DNA from 4 places in the Desulfotomaculum defluvii genome. Region 1 is predicted to be linked to each of the others. Evidence: riboswitches for the same ligand, from Rfam matches in the RefSeq annotation. Region 1 holds a riboswitch; each other region holds the start of a gene.
What was found. A riboswitch is a leader RNA that binds a small molecule or an ion and turns the genes downstream of it on or off. The one in region 1 is predicted to bind cyclic di-GMP.

Region 2: it holds a riboswitch for cyclic di-GMP, as region 1 does, so the genes downstream of both, ACYQ03_RS08985 (response regulator) here and ACYQ03_RS02995 (HD domain-containing phosphohydrolase) in region 1, are expected to answer to the same signal.
Region 3: it holds a riboswitch for cyclic di-GMP, as region 1 does, so the genes downstream of both, ACYQ03_RS17440 (GspE/PulE family protein) here and ACYQ03_RS02995 (HD domain-containing phosphohydrolase) in region 1, are expected to answer to the same signal.
Region 4: it holds a riboswitch for cyclic di-GMP, as region 1 does, so the genes downstream of both, ACYQ03_RS05030 (methyl-accepting chemotaxis protein) here and ACYQ03_RS02995 (HD domain-containing phosphohydrolase) in region 1, are expected to answer to the same signal.

Annotation. Positions count from the first base shown of each region.
Region 1 covers NZ_BAAHYV010000006.1:51,656-53,859, reverse strand. Annotated here, with positions in the region: gene ACYQ03_RS02995 (HD domain-containing phosphohydrolase) at 1-1,096, opposite strand, end outside; cyclic di-GMP riboswitch class I at 1,401-1,485, opposite strand; gene rlmH (23S rRNA (pseudouridine(1915)-N(3))-methyltransferase RlmH) at 1,604-2,083, opposite strand.
Region 2 covers NZ_BAAHYV010000007.1:393,923-396,126, forward strand. Annotated here, with positions in the region: gene ACYQ03_RS08980 (DUF5714 domain-containing protein) at 1-246, shown strand, start outside; gene ACYQ03_RS08985 (response regulator) at 542-931, opposite strand; cyclic di-GMP riboswitch class I at 1,009-1,094, opposite strand; gene ACYQ03_RS08990 (permease) at 1,310-2,204, opposite strand, start outside.
Region 3 covers NZ_BAAHYV010000008.1:416,060-418,263, forward strand. Annotated here, with positions in the region: gene ACYQ03_RS17435 (TldD/PmbA family protein) at 1-826, shown strand, start outside; cyclic di-GMP riboswitch class I at 952-1,037, shown strand; gene ACYQ03_RS17440 (GspE/PulE family protein) at 1,112-2,204, shown strand, end outside.
Region 4 covers NZ_BAAHYV010000006.1:479,042-481,245, reverse strand. Annotated here, with positions in the region: gene ACYQ03_RS05035 (Crp/Fnr family transcriptional regulator) at 1-586, shown strand, start outside; cyclic di-GMP riboswitch class I at 979-1,065, shown strand; gene ACYQ03_RS05030 (methyl-accepting chemotaxis protein) at 1,330-1,797, shown strand; gene ACYQ03_RS05025 (chemotaxis protein CheW) at 1,816-2,204, shown strand, end outside.

The sequences.
Region 1 (2,204 bases):
GAGCAAGGATTAAAAGTTTCCAATTGGTTTCGGGAACGGTGGACCATGAAACCAGGTATTGTTTACCCCTAAGTTTCACGTTTGTTAGTCCAGTTGCTTTACTATTAACTTCATCACTAAATTTATTGAGCTCTGGGTGTTGACTTAAGCGGAAGGTCTCAGATTTTGTCATATCTCTCTTGACAGTCTCAGTATAATGATGGTTCGTTAGTTCTTTAAGGTTAAAATCCTCTTCTCCCTGTTTAGGTAAAGCAAGAATTTTACCTTCTTGGCTCAGGAGTATACCATAACCCTGCCAAGGGATTTGTAGGGTTAAAATACGGTTAATAATAGTATCTACCGTTATGTCTATGCCGACAACACCCTCCAAATAGTTCCCTTTGTATACCGGAGCTATACAAGAGGTCATCCAACCGTGTCCCGCTGGGTCTAGATAGACCTCTGTCCATTTAATCTTTTTATCTGGGTTATTTTGAAGGTCTGCCTGATAATAAAAGTTATAGGTTGGTATATTCATTTTAGGGGGATATTGCTTGAGTACTTCAAAATAGGGGTAGATAACGTTTAATGAGTCAAAGGAGTTAAAGTATAAAGAATCAACTAATTTTTCTGTGTGCAGGATATCCTTCATTAATGGCTCTAATGTTAATAGTTTAGCAACCTTTTGCCTCTCTAGTTCCCCCACCGTAACATATCCAGAATAGTAAACTGCAACCCCACCGGAAGTTTTATCCCTAGTGGTATAATAGGCTCCAGATTTATCATAGGCCAGCCTCTTGGCATCTTCTTTGCTTAAACTAGCAGGTTTTGCTAAAGCTATGGCGGTTTGTCTTTGATAGAATTCTGTTAGGTGTTGAACCCTGATCATCTGCTGCTCAATGATATCTGCTTGTTGTTGAGAAATATCTTTCAGTTCATTCCTCGCAGTTTCTCTGATTACTATGATATTCTCTTGTTTACTCCAGACACTTGAGTAAAAATAAATTCCTACAAAAACAAGTTCAACCATAAGTAAGGGAATCAAAGCAGTCCTTAGGAATGATCTCCATATCCATTTAAAAAGAGGCACTGGGTCAGCCTTATGCTTGTCTACCATGTACATCCTCCCCAGATCTAGTTCATAATCTCAGGACTTATTATAATAATTCTAATTGGAGTTAATGTAGTACTTAGGTAGTGATAAACACATAGGTAACTGGAAATACAGTTGATAACTAGTTAGTGCAATTCTAATAGAGCAAGTCAAAATTTTATCATAATATTTAAAAAATGTTAAACAAAAATCCAGATAATTATTTTTAGAGCATCTAGAAGAATAAAAGCTTAACACTCAACTTATAGTTTTTAATACTAAAAAGGATACTACCTTAGATTACCTTTTAGATAGTATCCTTTTCTTATTTGGTAACCCGGCGATCATAACCCTCACGGTTTTACACCCATGGTTTCACGTCCTTATCTTTCGATAAGTTATCCTTGGAATAATGTACCTTAGTAAGCTTATCATTTTTCGAACATATATTCAACAAACCCCTGGGAAAATTGAAATCCAAACCAATAATTTTCTAAGCCGCCAAAATAAAGATGCCGGATTTTTTCGCCGTTATTTATGGTATGGTTCATTGTGTATTATCTTAAACCAACGGTAGATCTGTTCCATTAACAACAGTCTTACTAATTGGTGGGGAAAGGTAAGGTTAGATAAGGATAGGAGGAGGTTAGCCCGTTGGACAAGTGTCGGGGCCAGACCGATGGAGCCTCCGATGATAAAGGTTATGTCGCTTTTGCCGGAGATAGCTAAGTCTTGGATTTTTCTGGCCATTTCTTCGGAGGACAGCATTTTACCCTTTAGGTCCAAAATAATTAAAAAGGTATCTGGTCGTAACTTTTTTAATAATTTGTCTGCCTCCTTCTGGCGGATTTTTTCTTCAAGGGCCTGGGAGGCATTATCCGGGCAGGGTTCATCAGCCACTTCTATTATCTCAACCTTGGCGAAGGGTGTCATACGCTTAGTGTATTCTTTAATTCCTTCTACCAGATATTTCTCTTTAAGCTTCCCAACACATAGGACAGTAATCTTCATAAATCAACAACCTTATCTTATAATTCCATTTGTTAGTTATTCTAATCTATTAACTCCATCTCTACTTGGCAGCCAAATCATTTTTTATGGCAATTATATTATGAAAGTTATGATATTTTAA
Region 2 (2,204 bases), on a different contig from region 1:
TGTCCAAAAGATAAGGAAACTGCCACTACCATGATTGTTGTGTCTCGGGTTATTGAAACCATAGCAAATCAAACTGGCCCATGTTGTTGTAAAAATTTTGTACGGACGGCTTTAACTTTAAGCTGCCAACTCGTAAAGGAATATCTAAAAATTGCCCTACCCTGTACTATGGAGTTGGTCTGCGGTGATAGCAAACGGCATCCGCACGGCTGTAGAAAAGAAGGATGCCAATATTATCAGGATTAAGAAAGGACATATCCTATTTAATTCTTCCAGTATTAGGTATAATAATCAGTTGTCGGATTTTCAAAAGTCTGCTAAGATGCCCCGGATAGTTTATATGGGGCTGTTCAATTGGTTGAAGTAAGATATGAAAGCTTTGAGCGTATGCTTCCTATAACATAAAAAAACACACGTATAACATATTCCGTAATCAGATTTACGAGCTATGCTCTACATGTGTCGTTTTTATGTTTGTTTAAAACCTTCCTTTATACCCCGTCATTATAAGTAACGATAAAAAAATATATATTATTAGCATTTAGGCTCTTTGAATTGCCGAGGTATCTTCTACCACTTCTCTAAGCAGCCTTGAAAAATTTAGAGGCCAACAAAGTATTGAATTGCACCCGGTGTTGAAGACTTTATAAACCGTTTGTTTATAGGCTTTTTTAGTAATAAAGATTATTTTAATTCCGGGATATTTCCTATTCAAAATACTTGAATACTTGAGACTCTGATTTAGTGAGATATTATCAGTCATACCAGCTCCAAAGATAACTACAGTCGGCTTTTTATCAATAAGTATCCTGTGCCCTTCAGCCAATGACCTTGCCATGTCCACTTTAAGATTGCAATTTGATAAAGCTACTGATATAGAAAGACTGTGAAAATCATCATCATCAATTAAAAGGATTGAGCTTATTCTCATAACCCTATTCCCCTTCCCTAGAAATAAAAAATCCCAAAGGAAGGCCAGGGAATCTTAAGGAACCTATTTTTCCTTTTCCTGGCAACCCGGCTATCTTAGCAACTAATACCTTAGACCCGTGGCTTTGCGTCCTTAGCTTTCACTAAGTTTGCCTTTTTCAGATTATAAAAACTTTTGGGACTCTAAGTATATATATATCAGTCCTATGTTATAGAGTTAACAGGAAATAAGTCATATTTATGCAGGGCTATGGTCCTGTTTGGGAATGGAGTTTACCAGGAGGAATATTGGAGAGTTCCAATAAATTGGAGAACATAGATTGTTTAACATAAAAATAACCACGACTTCCCAGTCGTGGTTATTTCAGTTTTGAGTGTATTATACTAGCAGATGGCCAAAGGCGTTAAAGGTATAGCCGATGATGAGGATGCCAATGGTTACAACCCCAAAAAATACGGCTAGAAGCTTTGTTTTGACTACCTTTTTAAGCAGAATCATCGAAGGAAGGGATAAGGCGGTTACTGCCATCATGAATGATAAAGCGGTTCCTATTCCAACTCCTTTCAAAACGAGGGCTTCGGCAATGGGCAGTGTACCAAAGATATCGGCGTACATTGGCACACCTACTATTGTTGCCAAGAGCACGGAATACCATTTATCCTGTCCTAGTACCGCACTGATGATATGATCCGGTATCCAGTTATGGATGGCGGCTCCAATCCCCACCCCAATTAGAATATAGAGCCATACTCTTTTAACAATGTCTTTCACTTGGCTTTTTGAAAATTCCAATCTGGCACGAGTTGTTAATTCCTCTTCCTCAACCTCAGCTATTTGATTGCCGAAAACAAAGGATTCAACATATTCCTCCATCTTGGCTTTACTGATAACGGTGCCCCCTACTACAGCAAGTATCAGTCCAACGACCACGTAGGCAATGGCAATCTTCCAATTAAAGATGCTGGCGAGCAACAGGACAGATGCCAAGTCCACCAGCGGGGAAGAAATTAAAAAGGAGAAAGTCACGCCAATCGGAAGCCCGGCACTGGTAAAGCCGATAAAAAGCGGAATGGAAGAGCAGGAACAAAAGGGGGTAACAGTGCCTAATAAAGCGGCCAGCGTATTGGCTGTAATCCCATTGAATCTTCCTAGTATTTTACGGGTCCTTTCGGGTGGAAAGAAACTTTGGATATAGGAAATTGCAAAAATAAGTACAGATAGAAGGATAAATATTTTGATCACATCATAGATGAAAAAATGAATACTGCCGCCC
Region 3 (2,204 bases), on a different contig from region 1:
CCGGGTTGCGGCCCAGCGGGCAGTCAATATGCTTAGTGCTGTACCTGCCCCCTCTGGTAAAATGCCTGTGGTAATGGCTGGAGAAGCCGGTGGCACCATGGTTCACGAGGCCTGCGGTCATGGACTGGAAGCCGATTTGGAACAAAGGGAACTGTCGGTTTACACCAACAAGAAGGGTCAGCAGGTGGCCAGTGAATTGGTAACGGTGGTGGATGACGCCACCTTAGACAATCGTTACGGTTCCTACCGTTTTGATGATGAAGGGGTACCATCCCGTAAGGTTACACTTATCGAAAATGGTATCCTAACAGACTACCTTTATGACCATTTGACAGCCACCAAGGAAGGTCGGGAGTCCAATGGACATGGGCGCCGGGAATCCTACCAGCACAAGCCAATACCTCGTATGGCCAATACCTACATTGCCTCTGGCAAAGAGGATCCAGAAAAAATAATTAAAGACTATAAAAGTGGTTTGTTGGTCAAAAAAATGGGCGGTGGTCAGGTGAACACCACAACCGGAGATTTTGTCTTTGATGTAGCTGAGGGTTATTTGATTAAGGATGGTCAAATTAGCCAAATGGTCCGCGGCGCGACCCTTACGGGCAATGGTCCTGAAGTATTACGTATGGTGGAAAGGGTTGGGTCCGATCTGGGCTTTACTATTGGTACCTGTGGTAAGGATGGCCAAGGGGCGCCGGTTTCCGATGCCCAACCTACCATGGCCATCAAAGAACTGGTAGTGGGGGGTACCGCCCACGGCGATGATACTCAACAATTGAGCAGGCAGTTAGAAAAATGCTCTGGAAAGATTAGAAGAATCTAAAAAATAGGACGGCTATGGTCGTCCTATTTTTTGCATTTAAATTATTTTTAGATATTTTTATATTTAGATTATTTAATTCAACAGGATATTTATAAGAAAAGTAGAATATCATTAACCAATATGTAGAATATTTGAGGCATACTTCCTGAAAGGGAAGGACGCAAAGCTTCGGGCCTAAAGACATTAAGTCTATGGTAGCCGGGTTGCCTTAGGCTTAAAAAACGAAACCTAAGTTTTATTACGATTGGTTTCGTTTTTTTTGTATTAATATATTGGGGGAAGGTTATGAAATTTACCCGTAGTTTTTTAGGAACCTGGTTAGTTAATGAAGGTATTATTAGTCAAAAACAACTGGAAGAAGCCCTAGACTATCAAAAACAAAACCCAGGTGCTGGTGTTCTGGGTAAGACTTTGGTCCAGTTGGGGTATTGTTCGGAGGACGATATAGCTCGAATTATTGCGAAGCAAGCGGGGGTTCCCTTTGTTTCGCTTGAAAATCACACCATAGACCCCGCCGCTGTTGCCACCGTATCTATTGAAGTAATGAAACGCTATAAAGCATTTCCCATTGGCTTTAGTGAAGGTAAGCTATTGGTGGCGATGCAAAAACCTACGGATATTGTAGCCGTTGATAATTTGCGTGCTTTAACAGGTTTTGAAATTATGCCGGTATTTTCTCCTGATAGTGAACTGGAAGTGGCCTTTGAAAAGTATAGCCGAGAAGCTATGGAATTCAACAAAGTTGAAGAAGAAACACAGCAGATTGAAGAAATAACAGCCACTATAGATGACGATCAGAAACCAGCTGTCCAGTTGGCCAATATGATTTTATCCCAGGCTGTGGCCGCCAAGGCCAGTGATGTTCACATAGAGAGATACGAACAACGTATGAGGGTGCGCTTTAGAATTGATGGCGTCTTGCATGATATCATGGAACCGCCGGTAAAGATGCACGCTTCCTTGGTATCTCGGATTAAGGTTATGGCCAATATGGATATTGCCGATCGTAGGTTGCCCCAGGATGGACGGATGTCCCTGAAAATCGAAGGGAGACCCATTGATATTCGTGTGGCTACCTTACCCACAGCCTATGGTGAAAGATTGACCATGCGCCTGTTGGATGGCTCCGCCAGGATGATTACCCTGGGGGAACTGGGCATAGCTAAAGAAATTCTTGAAAAATACCGTGAGGTTATTAATTTACCTTATGGTTTTATATTAGTTACAGGTCCCACCGGAAGTGGAAAAAGTACTACCCTATATGCCAGCCTAACTGGGGTGGATCGGGTCGGTAAAAATGTTATTACCATTGAAGACCCTGTTGAATATCGTATTGAAGGAGTTAATCAAATTCAAGTTAATCCCCAGGCAGGTCTTA
Region 4 (2,204 bases), 430 kb from region 1:
AAAAGGTATTATTATAGATGAAGGTAAACTGATTGACTGCCTTTATTATTTAAAAAATGGACGGGTTAAAACCGTTGCAATTAGTCCTTCAGGACATCAGAAAATTGTCTGGTATATTGATTCAGGTTGTATTTTTGGCGAGACACCCTTTTTTAACCAGAAACCATGTGACTATAGTTTTGTTGCCCTTACTGATTGTGAAATCTATGTATTCCCTAAAGAAGTGGTATTACAAGAAATAATTGCGAAACACCCCGATCTTACCATATCTATTATCCAAATGTTATCAAGGAAAGTTCATATTTTATCAACACAAGTAGAAGATTTCACATTCAACAAACCAATCGTACGTGTGGCCAAACTAGTCTACCTGCTGCACCAAGGACATAATCTTACAGATAAAAAAGGTACCCCAATGATTCCCCTTACACAGGAAGACATAGGGGGTGTTTTAGGAATGCACCGGGTTACTGTAAACCAAGCACTAAAACGTTTAAAGGAATTACATGCATTAGAAGATCACACGCGTCATGTTATAGTAAAAGATCTAGATATATTGAAAGGAATATTTAGCAAAATAGACTAAGATAGGTTGTAGCTTCTTAAATGCTTAAAGGTACATGGAGTCAGGGCTGCAAATATTGCATTTTTTTATAAATAATGCAATATTTGCAGCCCTGATTCCGTATTATGAATTGGTAAGACCTATGCTGAAGAAAAAACACCCTGTTTGAGGACTTTGCTGAAGAATAGCTTGGACTGTACAAGGATGCTTTATAATATGGGAATTAATTTCAGTGGAGAACTATAACTGATTATCATATTTTCTTTCTGGTCAGTTGTTCACACATCACACGTAATAGGAACAGACTAAAATTCTAAGATCCTAACTAATAAAATTAACATCTTTTTCGTAAATTGCAAATACTCGTAAAATAATGTATTATTAGCTTATTATTTATCATAATTTGTCAAAAAATATAGAAACGGCAAACTTAACGAAAGTTAGGGACGCAAAGCCTTGGGTCTAAGCCTATTAATAGGTATGATTGCCAGGTTGCCTATACATATGGTGTTTTTACAGTGTAAAGGTAATTGTGTCTTGGTTTGCCCTTCAAATACAAATTTGATGGTTTTTTTTATGATATTACCAACCCCACACATCTCTTTATCCTGATTTTAGATCCAAATCCTGTTCTCAAAAGTTTTTCCATTCAGTTATCTATCGGGGTCAAACCTCCGCATAAAACAACGAACTAATCTTGCTCTAAATATAGATTTAGGTGTTTTGTAAAAATTAAAGGTCATATTCAATTTTTATCATAGCCAGTGACCAGCAGGGATCATGAAAGTTTATTTTGTAATAAAAATCAAAAGATCAGAGCAGAGGTTTCACAAAACCAACACCTATTAAATAAAGAAATAGAAAATGTACAGTCTCTTTCAGCTCAAATTAATGAAGTACTGGCTTTTATTAAACAGATAGCCGATGAAACTAAAATGCTAGGTCTGAATGCAGCAATTGAGGCAGCACGCTCAGGCGAAGCAGGTCGAGGTTTTGAAGTTGTAGCCCAAGAGATTAGAAAACTATCTGATGAATCTAAGCAAACAGTTATAAGAATACGAGATTTAACAACTAACATACAAAAGTCAGTTCATAAAACACTGGAATCTTCCAGCTCTACTTTAAGCACTACCGAACAACAAGCAGCTGCAGTTCAAGAGGTAAATGCAAGCGTTGAAGAAATAATGGCACTATCCGAGCAACTTAGTAAACTATCTAATGATGAATTATAAAAGGATGGTGTTTCAATAATGGCCAGAACTAAAGCTGTAATATTTGAGATTAGTAATATTAAGTACGGAATAGACATAATGTCCTCCCAAGAAATTATTAAGCTTCAAAAAATAACTCCTATTGCTGGCACATCTGGTGTTATTGAAGGGGTTATCAGTTTAAGAGAAAAGGTTATTCCCGTGGTAAGATTAGGACGGTATTTAGGTTTACCAGAAGGTGAATTTACTGAAGACACTAGAATAATTATTTCTGATGTCAGTAATCGTAAGTATGGCTTAATAGTTGATAACGTATGTGAAGTAGAGGATTTCCAGGATGATGAAATACAACAGGTAGAACTAAAGGTTGGAAGTAATCAATATATTAAAGGTATCGTTAAAAAAGGTGAAGAGTTATGGTTAATCTT